Regions from separate parts of the Streptomyces drozdowiczii genome, predicted to be linked through region 1. Evidence: riboswitches for the same ligand, from Rfam matches in the RefSeq annotation. Region 1 holds a riboswitch; the other holds the start of a gene.
The links. Region 1 has a riboswitch for cobalamin ahead of metE (5-methyltetrahydropteroyltriglutamate--homocysteine S-methyltransferase). Riboswitches for the same ligand answer to the same signal wherever they lie in the genome.

Region 2: it holds a riboswitch for cobalamin, as region 1 does, so the genes downstream of both, NEH16_RS24860 (cobalamin biosynthesis protein) here and metE (5-methyltetrahydropteroyltriglutamate--homocysteine S-methyltransferase) in region 1, are expected to answer to the same signal.

Annotation. Positions count from the first base shown of each region.
Region 1 covers NZ_CP098740.1:611,441-618,434, forward strand. The annotation lists gene NEH16_RS02775 (diaminopimelate decarboxylase) at 1-451, shown strand, start outside; gene NEH16_RS02780 (MarR family winged helix-turn-helix transcriptional regulator) at 529-1,011, shown strand; gene NEH16_RS02785 (hypothetical protein) at 1,008-1,442, shown strand; gene NEH16_RS02790 (aspartate/glutamate racemase family protein) at 1,825-2,463, opposite strand; gene NEH16_RS02795 (GNAT family N-acetyltransferase) at 2,485-2,838, opposite strand; gene panD (aspartate 1-decarboxylase) at 2,869-3,294, opposite strand; gene NEH16_RS02805 (NAD(P)-dependent oxidoreductase) at 3,425-4,126, opposite strand; partial or broken gene NEH16_RS02810 (TetR/AcrR family transcriptional regulator) at 4,325-4,573, shown strand; gene NEH16_RS02815 (TetR-like C-terminal domain-containing protein) at 4,531-4,950, shown strand; cobalamin riboswitch at 4,962-5,153, shown strand; gene metE (5-methyltetrahydropteroyltriglutamate--homocysteine S-methyltransferase) at 5,335-6,994, shown strand, end outside.
Region 2 covers NZ_CP098740.1:5,468,652-5,475,645, reverse strand. The annotation lists gene NEH16_RS24870 (inorganic phosphate transporter) at 27-1,292, shown strand; gene NEH16_RS24865 (hypothetical protein) at 1,325-1,558, shown strand; cobalamin riboswitch at 1,706-1,833, shown strand; gene NEH16_RS24860 (cobalamin biosynthesis protein) at 1,957-2,940, shown strand; gene NEH16_RS24855 (cobyric acid synthase) at 2,937-4,490, shown strand; gene NEH16_RS24850 (putative cobaltochelatase) at 4,487-6,514, shown strand; gene cobO (cob(I)yrinic acid a,c-diamide adenosyltransferase) at 6,514-6,994, shown strand, end outside.

The sequences.
Region 1 (6,994 bases):
CACGAAGGACGCGGGCGGCCGCCGTATCGCGCTGACCCACGCGGGGGCGCAGACCGCCACCCGTACCGTCTTCATGCCGGACGCCTGGCCCCTGCGGGTCGGCGCCTTCGACGCCGAAGGACGGCCGAAGGACGGGCCCGTGGTGGTCCAGGACGTCGCGGGGCCGTGCTGCTTCGCCGGGGACGTCGTCGCACACGCCCGGGAGCTGCCCGAGCTGCGGGCGGGCGACTTCGTGGTGCTGTACGACACGGGCGCGTACTACTTCTCCACCCCGTGGTCGTACAACAGCCTGCCGCGCCCGGCGGTGTACGGATACGGCCTCGCCGCTACGAGCGGCCGCGAGGAGCCGATGGTGCGGTTCGCGCCGGTACGCGACGCCCAGTCGCTGGACTCGGTCTCCGCCGAGAGCGGCCTCGCGCACGCCGACGCCCTGCTGAATCTGCGGGACTGAGCCGACGGCGGCCGGGTCGCGCTCGGCCTCGCAGAATTTAGTAGCCATGGACATAGTAGCCATGTACGGTAACTGCCATGAGCAACGCGATCGAGGGCGCGACCCCGGGTTTTCTGGTCTGGCGCCTGTCCATGAAGTGGCGGGTGGCCATCGACCGGGCGCTGACCCCGCTCGGCCTGACGCACGCGCAGTATTCGCTGATCGCCTCGCTCCAGGGCATGGAGCACGCGGGAGTGCGGCCGAGTCAGCGCGCGCTGGCGGACCACACCGGACTCGAAGCGCTCTACGTCTCGAAGCTGGCCCGCGCCCTGGAGGCGGCGGGCCTGGTCGAACGGACCACCGACCCCTCGGACAGCAGGGCCGTCCGGCTCGCGCTGACCGAGGAGGGCCGCGCCACGACGGAGCGCGCGGTCGAGGTGGTGCGGGAGCTCGTCGACGGGCTGCTCGCGCCCCTCGGCGGTCTCGGCGGCAAGGACACCGAGGCGTTCACCGAGGCACTGACGGCCCTGCTCGACGTGCCGGTTCCCCCAGTCACCGCTTCCCGCGAGGAGTCATCATGAGCACCGCATCCACTGTCAACGGCCAGGTCATCGGCATGGCCCACTACGCCACCCGCGCGCTCGCCGAACGGCTCCTGCCGCCCGGCACCACCTTCTTCCACGCCCTGGCGCTCAACGCCGTCGAGGCCGCGGGCGGCACCGTCGCGCGCCGCGCACTGATCGAGCGGCTGACCGGCGCCGTGAAGCTCGGCGTCCCGGCGGCGGAGGCCACCGTCGCCGAGCTGGCCTCCGCCGCCCTGCTGGAGGAGCGGCCCGGGGGGCTGCTCGCGCTCACCCCTGCGGGCGACGCGCTGATCCAGTCGTACAAGGCGGGCGTCGCCGGCCTCGCGGCCGGGCTGTACGGGGACCTGCCGGCCGAGGACCTGGCCGCGGCGGGCCGGGTCCTGACCGAGGTCACCGCCCGGGCCGACGCGATGCTGGCCGCCGGCTGAGGGCTTGGGGCCCGGGCGGCCGGTCCCCGGAAGGCGCCCGGGTCAGACCGGTGACGGCTCCGGCTCGGGCGGCGGCACCGGGTCGGGGTTGGGCGTAGGCGGCTGCGGGATCGGGTCGGGCGCGGGCCCCGGCGGAGTGGGCGTCGGCGCCGGAGGGGTGGGCGCGGGCGGGGTCGGCGCGGGCGGCGTCGGCTCCGGCAGCGGACCCGGGGTCGGCGCCGGAGGGACGGGGTCGGGGAACGGATGAGTCATCTCGGGCCTCCGAACGATCGGGGGTGGACCTCTTCCACCGTCTCCCGGAGCGGCTGCCCGCGCCCGCCGAGCCCATACGTGCAAACGCGGAACACTGCTGCGTAAGGACGACGCGGACGGCCCCGCCGGGTCACCGCCCCGCGGCCGCCACGGCGGCGGCCAGCCCCGGGCGGGGGCTGGACAGGACCGGGATTCCGGTGGTCGTACGTCCGGCCGCGCCGGCCATGGAGCCCTGGGCGAGCACGATGACGTCCGCGTCGCGCACGGCGTCGGCCGAGGCCGCGACCAGGTCGAGGAAGCCGTCGTTGTCGCCCGCCGTGAAGCGCTCCCAGGCTCCGTCCACCAGCACGGTTCGCACGTCCGCCCCCGGCAGCCCGGCTCCCGCCGCCTCCTCGGTGAGCAGGGCGCGGGTCGGCTCAAGGGTGGAGGCGAGGGCGGCGAGGACGGTGACCCGGCCCGCCCGGACGGCCGCCGCGGCCATGGGCCGGTCGACGCGCAGGACCGGGACACCGACCGCGACCCCCGCCGCCTCGGCCACGGCCCCGATGGTCGAGCAGGTGCAGAGCACGGCGTCCGCCCCTTCGGCCACCAGGTCCGCGACCACCGCCTCCACCTCGTCGGCCACCGCTTCGGGACCCAGCGCCGCCGCCGTGGTCAGCAGCTCCTCCCGTACGACGTGGCGCAGGGCGGTTCCCGGGTGGTCGGCGTCGCGCAGGGCGTCGAAGACCGGGACGTGGACGGGTGAGGTGTGCAGCAGCGCGAGCGTCATGGCCGGCCCGCTCCTTCCGGTTCAGTACAGCTCGGGGTGCGAGGCGAGCTGCGTCTTCGCGCGCTCCACCAGCCCCTCGGGCGCCTCGGGGGCCTCGTCGGGATGGCGCGAGGCCCACTTGGCGGCGTACGGGCACAGCGGCACGACGGGCACGCCCTCGCGCCCCGCCATGGCGTAGAACTCCCTGACCAGGGCGGAGCCGATGCCCTTGCCCTCGTGCCCGGAGCCGACGACCGTGTGGACGGCGACGAGCCCGGCGGGCTCCCCGTCCAGCACGAAGTACGCGATGACGCCGACGGCCTCGCCGTCCTCGTACGCGGACAGCTTGCCGGCCGCCCGGTCGTCATGGATCTCGGGCCCGGTCTGCTCTGCCATGGCGGTGTGCCCCTCGTTCGACGAGCCGCCTCAGCGCGCCGCGGGCACCGCGTGCGGGCTGCGCTCGGTGTCACTGCCCGGCACGGGCGCGGAGGCGTCGGCACAGAGTGCGACGATGCGGTTGTCCGCGTCGACGTGCACGATACGCGGGACGAGGGCGCGCGCCTCGGCATCCTCGACCTGGGCGTAGCTGATGAGGATGACCAGATCACCCGGGTGCACCAGATGCGCGGCAGCGCCGTTGATCCCGATCACCCCGGAACCGCGCTCGCCCTCGATGACGTACGTCTCCAGCCGGGCCCCGTTGTCGATGTCCACGATGTGCACCAGCTCACCGGGCAGCAGATCCGCCGCCTCCATGAGCTCGGCGTCGACGGTGACGGACCCCACGTAGTGCAGGTCGGCCTGGGTCACGGTGGCACGGTGGATCTTGGACTTGAACATGGTGCGCAGCATGCGGGACTCCTGGAGGACGGCTCCCTGCCTGCGTTCTTACAGGTCAAGGGCTGGCTGCCCAGACTACAGCGAGACGTCGGCTCCGGGCAGCCCTCCTCAAGTGATTCGGGACCCGTGCGGGCCCGCCCCCTCAGTAGCCGATCGTGAAGCGGCGCTGGACGAAGCGTGGGAGTTCCGCCTCGTCCACGAGGGCGATGGCGGCGTCCTCCATGGAGATCCGGCTGCGTCCGTCGGCGTCGGTCACGGGCTGGTCGCCGCCGATCCTGAAGCGGCCCGTGCGCTCGCCCGGGGCGATGTCCTCCGCGGGGCTGAAGTAGGTCCACAGCCGGTTGGAGGTACGCAGGACGTTCAGGGCGTCGCGGTGGCCGCGTACCGCGGCGGCGTACTCCCGGGGGAGGCCGATCGCGTCCAGGGTCTCGTGCAGGAGCGCGTCGGAATCGGCCCGGACGACGCCGGGTTCGGTCTCCAGGCTGCCGGCGCCGCCGATGACGATGAGCCGGGTCCGCGGGTGGCTCTCCAACGCCTTCAGGAGTGACCGTGCGGCGGTGGCGTACGCCGTGGGGTCGGCGATCGAGCGGGTCACGGTGTCCGCCATGTCCTTCGCGGCGTTCCCGGGCTGGAAACCGCTGATCAGCACGTCCATGCCGGGCAGGGCGGCGGCGACGGCGTCGGTGTCGAGGACGTCGACGCTCTTCCAGACGACGTTCTTCCGGCCGTCCTCGACGTGCGTGGCGTCCCGGCTGAAGGCCGTGACGTGATGGCCCCGATCGAGGGCTTCGGTGACGACACGGCTTCCTATGCCGCCCGTGGCCCCGATGACTCCGATGTGCATGGCTCTCCCCTGGTGGCTGCTCACACCGCCGTGCTTCACGGCGTGCGTTGACTATACGCCGTGAAGTTTTGATACGGCCCCCAGATTCGTGACTCTGTAGAGTCCATGGGCATGGGCAGCGTGGGGAACACCAAGGGGCGCCGTGAGCGCCTGCGGGCCGAGACGACGGCCGAGATCAAGAGCGTCGCACTGGCGTTGATGGCCTCGGGCGGGCCGGACGCGATCACGCTGCGGGCCATCGCGCGTGAGATGGGTATGACGGCCAACGCCATCTACGGGTACTTCGCCACCCGCGACGATCTGGTCACCACGCTGATCAACGACGTCTACACCGCGCTGGCCGACACCGTGGAGGCCGCCTGGGCCGCTGCCCCCGTCGAGGACCCGGCCGCCCGGATCGGGGCATGGGCCCGCGCCTTCCGGAGCTGGGCGCTGGCCAACCCGGAGGGCTTCCGGCTCATCTACGGCGACCCGGTGCCCGGCTACCGGCCCCCGAGGGCGGCGCCGCCCCGGATGCCGCCCGCAGGGTCTGCACCGGCATCACGGCGCTCGCCGCCGCCGCCTGGCCGCACGCCCAACACCGTTACCGGGACAGCGACTTCGAGTGGTCCGACTTCGACCCCGGCCTGCTGGACAAGGTCCGCCCCGCCTTCCCCGGCCTGCCCCCGGCTGCCGTGGCTCTCGCCCTGCGGGTCTGGAGCCACCTGCACGGCCTGGTGTCCCTGGAGGTCTACGGTCACATGCAGCGGCAGGCCCTCAGCCCGGAGAAGCTCTTCCGCGAAGAACTGGCCCAGCTGATCCGCTCGTTCGACATCACCGCGTAAGGTGTCCGCAGCAGCTGGTTCGCCCCGTCCGCCAGGCGGGGTGTCGCAAGAGGGAACCCGGTGGGAATCCGGGACTGCCCCGCAGCGGTGAGCGGGAACGACCGCCGTCATACGCACTGGGCCCGGACGGGTCTGGGAAGCGACGGCCAGTAGGTGTCCTCCGTACGGAGGGTGTGCCCGCGAGTCCGAAGACCTGCCAACTGCCCGCGCGCGGACCATTCCGTACGCGGATATTCCGGTGACCTCGAGGGCGGGTCGGCGTACACACCAGACGGAGCTGCCGCGCCGGGCCGCGCGAGAACAGTGTCCGTCGGGTCGTCGTCACCTTCGCGCTCTCGTCCCGTCCCCGGGATCTCAGGGATTCATCTCGCGAAGGAGATCTCCGTGACAACCGAGTCCGCAGCCGCGGCAGCACGCGCCACCGTGTACGGCTACCCCCGCCAGGGCCCCGACCGGGAGCTCAAGAAGGCCGTCGAGGGCTACTGGAAGGGCCGCGTCACCGCGGACGCCCTCCGGCAGACCGCCGCACGGCTCCGCCGCGACAACCGGCAGCAGCTCGCCGACGCCGGCATCCAGGAAGTCCCCACCGGTGACTTCTCGCTGTACGACCACGTCCTGGACACCACCGTCATGGTCGGCGCCATCCCCGAACGCCACCGCGAGGCCGTCGCGGCCGACGCGCTGGACGGCTACTTCGCCATGGCGCGCGGCACCCAGGACGTGGCGCCGCTGGAGATGACCAAGTGGTTCGATACGAACTACCACTACCTGGTCCCCGAGCTGGGCCCCGGCACCGTCTTCACCGCGGACTCCAGCCAGCAGGTAGCGCAGCTCAAGGAGGCCCTGGCCCAGGGCCTCACCGCGCGGCCCGTGCTGGTCGGGCCCGTGACCTACCTCCTGCTGGCCAAGCCGGCCCCCGGCGTGCCCGCCGACTTCGAGCCGCTGACCCTGCTGGACCGGCTGCTGCCGGTGTACGCGGAGGTCCTGGCGGATCTGCGTGCGGCGGGTGCCGAGTGGGTGCAGCTGGACGAGCCGGCCCTCGTCCAGGACCGCACCCCGGCCGAACTCGACGCGGCCGAACGCGCCTACCGTGACCTCGGCGCGCTCACCGACCGGCCGAAGCTGCTCGTCGCCTCCTACTTCGACCGGCTGGGCGAGGCGCTTCCGGTCCTGGCCAAGGCGCCCGTCGAGGGCCTGGCGCTGGACTTCACCGAGGCCGCAGCCGCCAACCTGGACGCCCTGGCGGCCGTCGGCGGGCTCCCCGGCAAGCGCCTGGTCGCCGGTGTCGTCAACGGCCGCAACATCTGGATCAACGACCTCCAGAAGTCGCTGTCCACCCTCGGCACCCTCCTGGGGCTGGCCGACCGCGTCGACGTGGCCGCCTCCTGCTCTCTGCTGCACGTACCGCTGGACGCCGCCGCCGAGAAGGAGATCGACCCGCAGATCGTCCGTTGGCTGGCCTTCGCCCGGCAGAAGACCGCGGAGATCGTCACCCTGGCGAAGGCGCTCGCCCAGGGCACCGACCTCATCGCCGCCGAACTCTCCGCCAATAAGGCCGCCTTGGCCTCCCGGGCCGGCTCCCCCCTCACCCGGGACCCGGCCGTGCGCGCCCGGGCCGAGGCCGTGACGGACGCGGACAGCCGCCGTTCGCAGCCGTACGCCGAACGCTCGGCGGCCCAACGGGCGCAGCTGGGACTGCCGTTGCTCCCGACGACGACCATCGGGTCGTTCCCGCAGACCGGAGAGCTGCGGACGGCCCGTGCCGACCTGCGGGCCGGACGCATCGACCCGGCGGGTTACGAGGAGCGCATCCGGACGGAGATCCGGGAGGTCATCTCCTTCCAGGAGAAGACGGGCATCGACGTCCTGGTGCACGGCGAGCCCGAACGCAACGACATGGTGCAGTACTTCGCCGAGCAGCTGACCGGCTACCTCGCCACCCAGCACGGCTGGGTCCAGTCGTACGGCACCCGGTACGTGCGTCCGCCGGTCCTCGCCGGGGACATCTCGCGCCCCGAGCCGATGACGGTGCGCTGGACCTCGT
Region 2 (6,994 bases), 4.9 Mb from region 1:
ATGACGTCGAACGATTGCCTGGGTAAATGGAACACATCACGCTGCTGCTCGCGATAGTGATCGTGACAGCTCTAGTGTTCGATTTCACGAACGGTTTCCACGACACCGCCAACGCGATGGCCACGACCATCTCGACCGGCGCACTCAAACCCAAGACGGCGGTCGCGATGTCCGCCGTTCTCAATCTGGTCGGCGCGTTCCTGTCCGTGGAGGTCGCCAAGACGATCTCCGGCGGGATCGTCAACGAGGACGGCCTCAGAACCGAGGTCATCTTCGCGGCGCTCGTCGGCGCCATCCTGTGGAATCTTCTGACCTGGCTGGTCGGGCTTCCGTCCAGCTCCTCCCACGCACTGTTCGGCGGCCTCATCGGCGCCGCGGTGATGTCCGCCGGCTGGTCGTCGGTCAACGGCGGCACCGTCGTCACCAAGGTGCTGCTGCCCGCCGTCGCCGCCCCGATCGTGGCCGGTGTGGCCGCGCTCCTGGCCACCAGGCTCACGTACCGGATCGGCGGGAAGATCCGTAACGACGCCCAGGAGAAGGCCACCGCCAAGGGCTACCGGGCGGGGCAGATCGCCTCGGCCGGGCTCGTCTCGCTCGCGCACGGCACCAACGACGCGCAGAAGACGATGGGCATCATCACCCTGGCCCTGGTCACCGGCGGCGTCCTCTCCCCCGGCTCCAACCCGCCGGTCTGGGTCATCGTCAGCGCCGGCCTGGCCATCGCGCTCGGCACGTACCTCGGCGGCTGGCGGATCATCCGCACCATGGGCAGCGGCCTGACCGAGCTGAAGCCCCCGCAGGGCTTCGCCGCCCAGACCAGCGCGGCCACCGTCATCCTGGCCTCCTCGCACCTCGGCTTCTCCCTCTCCACCACGCAGTCCTGCTCCGGGGCCGTGATGGGCGCGGGCCTCGGCCGGTCCGGGGGCGTGGTCCGCTGGTCCACCGCCACCCGGATGTTCGTCGCCTGGGGCCTGACCCTGCCGGCCGCCGGTCTGGTCGGGGCGGGCGCCGAGTTCCTGACGAAGCAGGGCACCTGGGGCGTCGTGGTCGTCGCGGCCCTCCTGGTCGCCGGCTCGGGGGCGATCTGGGTGCTGTCGCGCCGCAAGCCCGTCGGCCACGGCGATGTCGCGCCCGGCACCGAGGACACGGCCCCGGCCGAGCCCGCGGGCGTCGTCACCCAGGCCATCGCGGCCGTGAGCCCGCCGCCCACCGTGGCGCACGACCTCGCCGCCACCATTCCGGCGCCCGCCGCATCCGTCGCCGCCGATCCGGCCCGACCCGCCACGGTCTGACAGACCCCGGTACTCCGCTAAGGACACCCCGTATGAACATCGACTGGGCAGCTCTGGGCACCGTCTTCGGCGTCTCCCTCGTCACCACCGTCGCCCTGGTGGGCCTCTTCACGCTCGGCATCGTCGGCCTCTCCAAGCAGCCGGAAACGGCCGCCGGGGGCGGTCCGGCGGGCGGATCGGTCCTGCTGGCGCGGGCCGGGGCGTACGTCTGCTTCGGGCTGTGCGCGGCGGCGGTCGCGTACGGCATCTATCTCATCGTCGCCTGACGCATCACCGCCCCATCGGGCCGGACGCACCCCGTGTGCGCCCGGCCCGATGTGCGTCCGCCCACACCGTGCCGTCGCAGGTCAACGGCGAGTTGACGGGCGTTCGCGGGGCGTGGTGGACTGCCGGAGCCATTACGGCGACAGCAGAGGAAGCCGGTGCGAATCCGGCGCGGTCCCGCCACTGTCACCGGGGAGCGGTCCCCCACCGCACGTCACGGCCCGCGCGAGCGGGCTGGAAGACCGGGGGAATCCGCCGATCCGGAAGCCAGGAGACTCCTGTCGCCGTCACGTCGAACCAGGGCGCGGACCCTGAGTGAGGACATACCGCCATGCCCGGCTGCCGTGCGCCCCTCTCCCCACAGCCCCTGTCGGCGGACTCCGGTACGGCCGGCTGAACCGTGCGTGCCGATCGCATCTTCGCGTACGGCGCCACCGCCGGCCTGATCGGCGACCTGCTGCTCGGTGACCCCCGCAGGGGCCACCCGGTCGCCGCCTTCGGGCGGGCCGCCGCGGCCGTCGAGGACCGGCTCTGGCGCGACCACCGCGGCCGGGGCGCCCTGCACACCCTGATCTGCGCCGGGGGCGCCGCCGGGTCCGCCGCGCTCGCCGCCCGCGCCCTGCGCCGCCACCCCGCCGCGTCCGTGGCCCTGACCGCCGCCGCCACCTGGTCCGTCCTCGGCGGTACGTCGCTGGGGCGCGAGGCCCGGGCCATCGGCGGCGCGCTCGCCGCCGGGGACGTCGAGTCGGCCCGGGAGCGGCTGCCGCACCTGTGCGGGCGCGACCCGCAGGCGCTGGACGGCCCCGGGATCGCGCGCGCCGTGGTGGAGTCCGTCGCCGAGAACACCTCGGACGCCGTGGTCGGCGCCCTCGTCTGGGGCGCCCTCGCCGGGGTCCCCGGGCTCGTCGGCTTCCGCGCCGCCAATACGCTCGACGCGATGGTCGGCCACAAGTCGCCCCGCTACCTGCGGTACGGCTGGGCATCGGCCCGGCTCGACGACCTCGCGGGCTGGCCCGGCGCCCGCCTCACCGCGCTGCTCGCCGTGGCCTCCGGCGGCCGGCCCCGGGAGGCCGTACGGGCCTGGCGGGCGGACGCCGCGAAGCACCCGAGCCCCAACGCGGGGCCCGTGGAGGCCGCGTTCGCCGGGGCGCTCGGCGTACGGCTCGGCGGGACCCTCGCCTACGGCGGGCGCGTCGAGCACCGGCCCGTGCTCAACGGGGAGGCCGGGCGGGCGGTGGAGACCGGCGACATCGAGCGCGCGGTGCGGCTCTCGCGCCGGGTGGGCGTGCTCGCCCTCGGCGTCGGCGTGGCCGCCCGGCTGGGCGCGGGGGCGGTCGCACGCCGGGCCCGCAGACCTCGTACACCTGGACGGAGAGCGATATGAGCGGCGGACTGCTGGTCGCCGGGACCACATCGGACGCGGGCAAGAGCGTCGTCACGGCGGGCATCTGCCGCTGGCTCGTACGCCAGGGGGTGAAGGTCGCCCCGTTCAAGGCGCAGAACATGTCGCTGAACTCCTTCGTCACCCGCGAGGGCGCCGAGATCGGCCGGGCCCAGGCCATGCAGGCCCAGGCCGCCCGCGTCGAGCCGACCGCCCTGATGAACCCGGTGCTGCTCAAGCCCGGCGGCGACCGCTCCAGCCAGGTCGTCCTGATGGGGCGGCCGGTCGGCGAGATGAGCGCCCGCGGCTACCACGGCGGGCGGCAGGAAAAGCTGCTGTCCACCGTCACGGACTGCCTGGAGCAGCTGCGGAGCACGTACGACGCGGTGATCTGCGAGGGCGCGGGCTCGCCCGCCGAGATCAACCTCCGCCGCACGGACATCGTGAACATGGGCATCGCCCGCGCCGCGCGCTTCCCGGTCGTGGTGGTCGGGGACATCGACCGGGGCGGCGTCTTCGCCTCGTTCTTCGGGACGACCGCGCTGCTCGCGCCGGAGGACCAGGAGCTGATCGCGGGGTACCTGGTCAACAAGTTCCGGGGTGACGTCTCGCTCCTTGAGCCGGGGCTCGACATGCTGCGGGAGCTGACGGGCCGTCCCACCTACGGGGTGCTGCCCTTCGCGCACGGGCTCGGCATCGACGAGGAGGACGGCCTCAGGGTGTCGCTGCGCGGCACCGTACGGGAGTCGACGGTCGCCCCGCCGCACGGCGAGGACGTCCTGCGCGTCGCCGTGTGCGCGATCCCGCTGATGTCGAACTTCACCGATGTGGACGCGCTGGCCGCCGAACCGGGCGTCGTCGTGCGGTTCGTGGACCGGCCCGAGGAGCTGGCCGACGCGGACCTCGTCATCGTGCCGGGCACCCGGGGCACCGTGAAGGCGCTCGCCTGGCTGCGCGAACGCGGGCTCGCCGGCGCCCTGCGGCGGCGCGCCGCCGAGGGCCGGCCGGTGCTCGGGATCTGCGGCGGCTACCAGATCCTCGGCGAGCACATCGAGGACGAGGTCGAGTCGCGCGCCGGGCAGGTCGACGCGCTCGGCCTGCTGCCCGTGCGGGTCCGCTTCGACCGCGAGAAGACGCTCGCCCGGCCGACCGGCGAGGCGCTCGGCGAGCCCGTCGAGGGGTACGAGATCCATCACGGCGTCGCCGATGTGCACGGCGGCGAGCCGTTCCTGACGGACGGCCGGGGCACCCCGCTGGACGGCTGCCGGTCGGGTGCCGTCTGGGGCACGCACTGGCACGGCTCGCTGGAGAGCGACGCCTTCCGCCGCCGGTTCCTGGCCGAGACCGCCCGGCTCACCGGCCGCCGCTTCGTGCCCGCGCCCGACACCTGCTTCGCCGCTCTGCGCGAGGAACAGCTCGACCGCCTCGGTGACCTGATCGAGGAACACGCGGACACCGACGCGCTGTGGCGGCTCATCGAGTCGGGCGCGCCGTCCGGTCTGCCGTTCATCCCGCCGGGAGCGCCCGCCATGCCCGTCAAGGAGGCCCTGTGAGTACGCCCTACCCCTTCACCGCCATCGTCGGCCAGGACGACCTGCGGCTCGGGCTGCTGCTCAACGCGGTCAGCCCGGCCGTGGGCGGGGTCCTGGTCCGTGGCGAGAAGGGCACCGCCAAGTCGACCGCCGTACGCGCGCTGGCCGCGCTGATGCCGGAGGTCGCCGTCGTGCCGGGGTGCCGGTTCTCGTGCGACCCCGCCTCGCCCGACCCGGCGTGTCCGGACGGCCCGCACGAGGACGCGGCCGGCGTGTCGCGGGCGGCGCGGACCGTGGAGCTTCCGGTCGGCGCCTCCGAGGACCGGCTCGTCGGGGCGCTCGACATCGAACGGGCCCTGGCGGAGGGCGTGAAGGCGTTCGAACCGGGGCTGCTCGCGGACGCGCACCGCGGCATCCTGTACGTGGACGAGGTCAACCTGCTCCACGACCATCTGGTGGACCTGCTGCTGGACGCGGCGGCCATGGGTGCCTCGTACGTGGAGCGCGAGGGCGTCTCCGTACGGCACGCGGCGCGGTTCCTGCTCGTGGGGACGATGAACCCGGAAGAGGGCGAGCTGCGGCCCCAGTTGCTCGACCGCTTCGGGCTGACCGTCGAGGTCGCGGCCTCCCGGGAGACGGACCAGCGGGTGGAGGTGGTGCGGCGGCGGCTCGCTTACGAGGACGACCCGGCGGCGTTCGCGGCGCGCTGGGCCGACGAGGAAGCGGAGTTGCGGGACCGGATCACGACCGCGCGTGCGCTGCTGCCCGAAGTGGTGCTCGGTGACCAGGCGTTGCGGCAGATCGCGGCGACCTGCGCGGCCTTCGAGGTCGACGGGATGCGCGCGGACATCGTCATGGCCAGGACGGCGACCGCGCTGGCCGCGTGGGCGGGGCGCACCGACGTATGCGCCGAGGACGTCCGGCAGGCGGCGCTGCTCGCGCTCCCCCACCGGAGGCGGCGCAACCCCTTCGACGCGCCGGGGCTCGACGAGGACAAGCTGGACGACACGCTGGAGCGGAACGGCGGCGGGGACGACGAGCCGGAGCCGGACGGGCCCGGTGACGGCGGTGGCGGCGGAGGTGGCGGCGGGCTGCCGCCGCAGGGGGACGCGCCCGACACGCCGTCCTCGCCCGCCGACGGGGCGGACGACACGCCCGATCCGGGGGCGCCCGTGCCCGGGCAGGGCGGTGAGCAGCGGCCCGTACGGGCCGGGGAGCCGTTCCGTACGAAGATGCTCAGCGTTCCCGGGCTCGGCGAGGGCGCGGCGGGGCGGCGGTCCCGGGCGCGCACCGAGCACGGGCGGACGACCGGGGCGCGGCGGCCCGAGGGCGCGCTGACCAAGCTGCATCTGGCCGCGACGGTCCTGGCCGCCGCCCCGCACCAGCGGGCGCGGGGCCGGTCCGGGCGGGGGCTCGTGGTGCGGCGGGACGATCTGCGGCAGGCGACGCGGGAGGGGCGCGAGGGCAATCTCGTGCTGTTCGTCGTGGACGCCTCCGGGTCGATGGCCGCCCGGCAGCGCATGGGCGCCGTGAAGGGCGCGGTGCTGTCCCTGCTGATGGACGCGTACCAGCGGCGCGACAAGGTCGGTCTGGTCACCTTCCGGGGCCGGGACGCGGAGGTGGCGCTGCCGCCGACCTCGTCGGTGGACGCGGCTGCGGCCCGGCTCGAATCGCTGCCGACGGGCGGGCGGACCCCGGTGGCCGCCGGGCTGCTGAAGGCGCACGACGTGCTGCGGGTGGAGCGGCTGCGCGACCCGTCCCGGCGGGCCCTGCTCGTCGTGGTGACCGACGGACGGGCGACCGGCGGGCCGGACCCGGTGGCGCTGGCCGCGCGGGCCGCCCGGCTGCACGCGGCCGAGGGCACGGCGTCGGTCGTCGTGGACTGCGAGACGGGGCCGGTCCGGCTGGGGCTCGCGGCGAACCTCGCGGCCGACCTGGGCGGCACCGCCGTCACGCTGGACGAGCTGCGCGCCGAATCGATCGCCGGGCTGGTCAAGGACGTCCGGGGCGCGGGCCTCGGGCACACCGACAGGAGGGTCGCGTAATGCCGCAGGGACAGCCGGAGAGCGTGCCGGACGACGGACTCACCACCCGGCAGCGGCGCAACCGGCCGCTGCTGATGGTGCACACCGGCATCGGCAAGGGGAAGTCGACGGCGGCCTTCGGGCTCGCGCTGCGCGCCTGGAACCAGGGGTGGCCCATCGGGGTCTTCCAGTTCGTCAAGTCGGCGAAGTGGAAGGTCGGCGAGGAGAACGCGCTGAAGGTCCTCGGCGCGAGCGGCGAGGGCGGGTCCGTCGCCTGGCACAAGATGGGCGAGGGCTGGTCCTGGGTCCAGCGCGACGACCAGACGGACAACGAGGCGAAGGCCCGGGAGGGCTGGGAGCAGGTCAAGCGCGATCTGGCCGCCGAGACGTACCGGCTGTACGTGCTGGACGAGTTCGCCTATCCGCTGCACTGGGGGTGGATCGACACCGACGAGGTCGTCTCCGTCCTGCGCGACCGCCCCGGTACGCAGCACGTCGTCA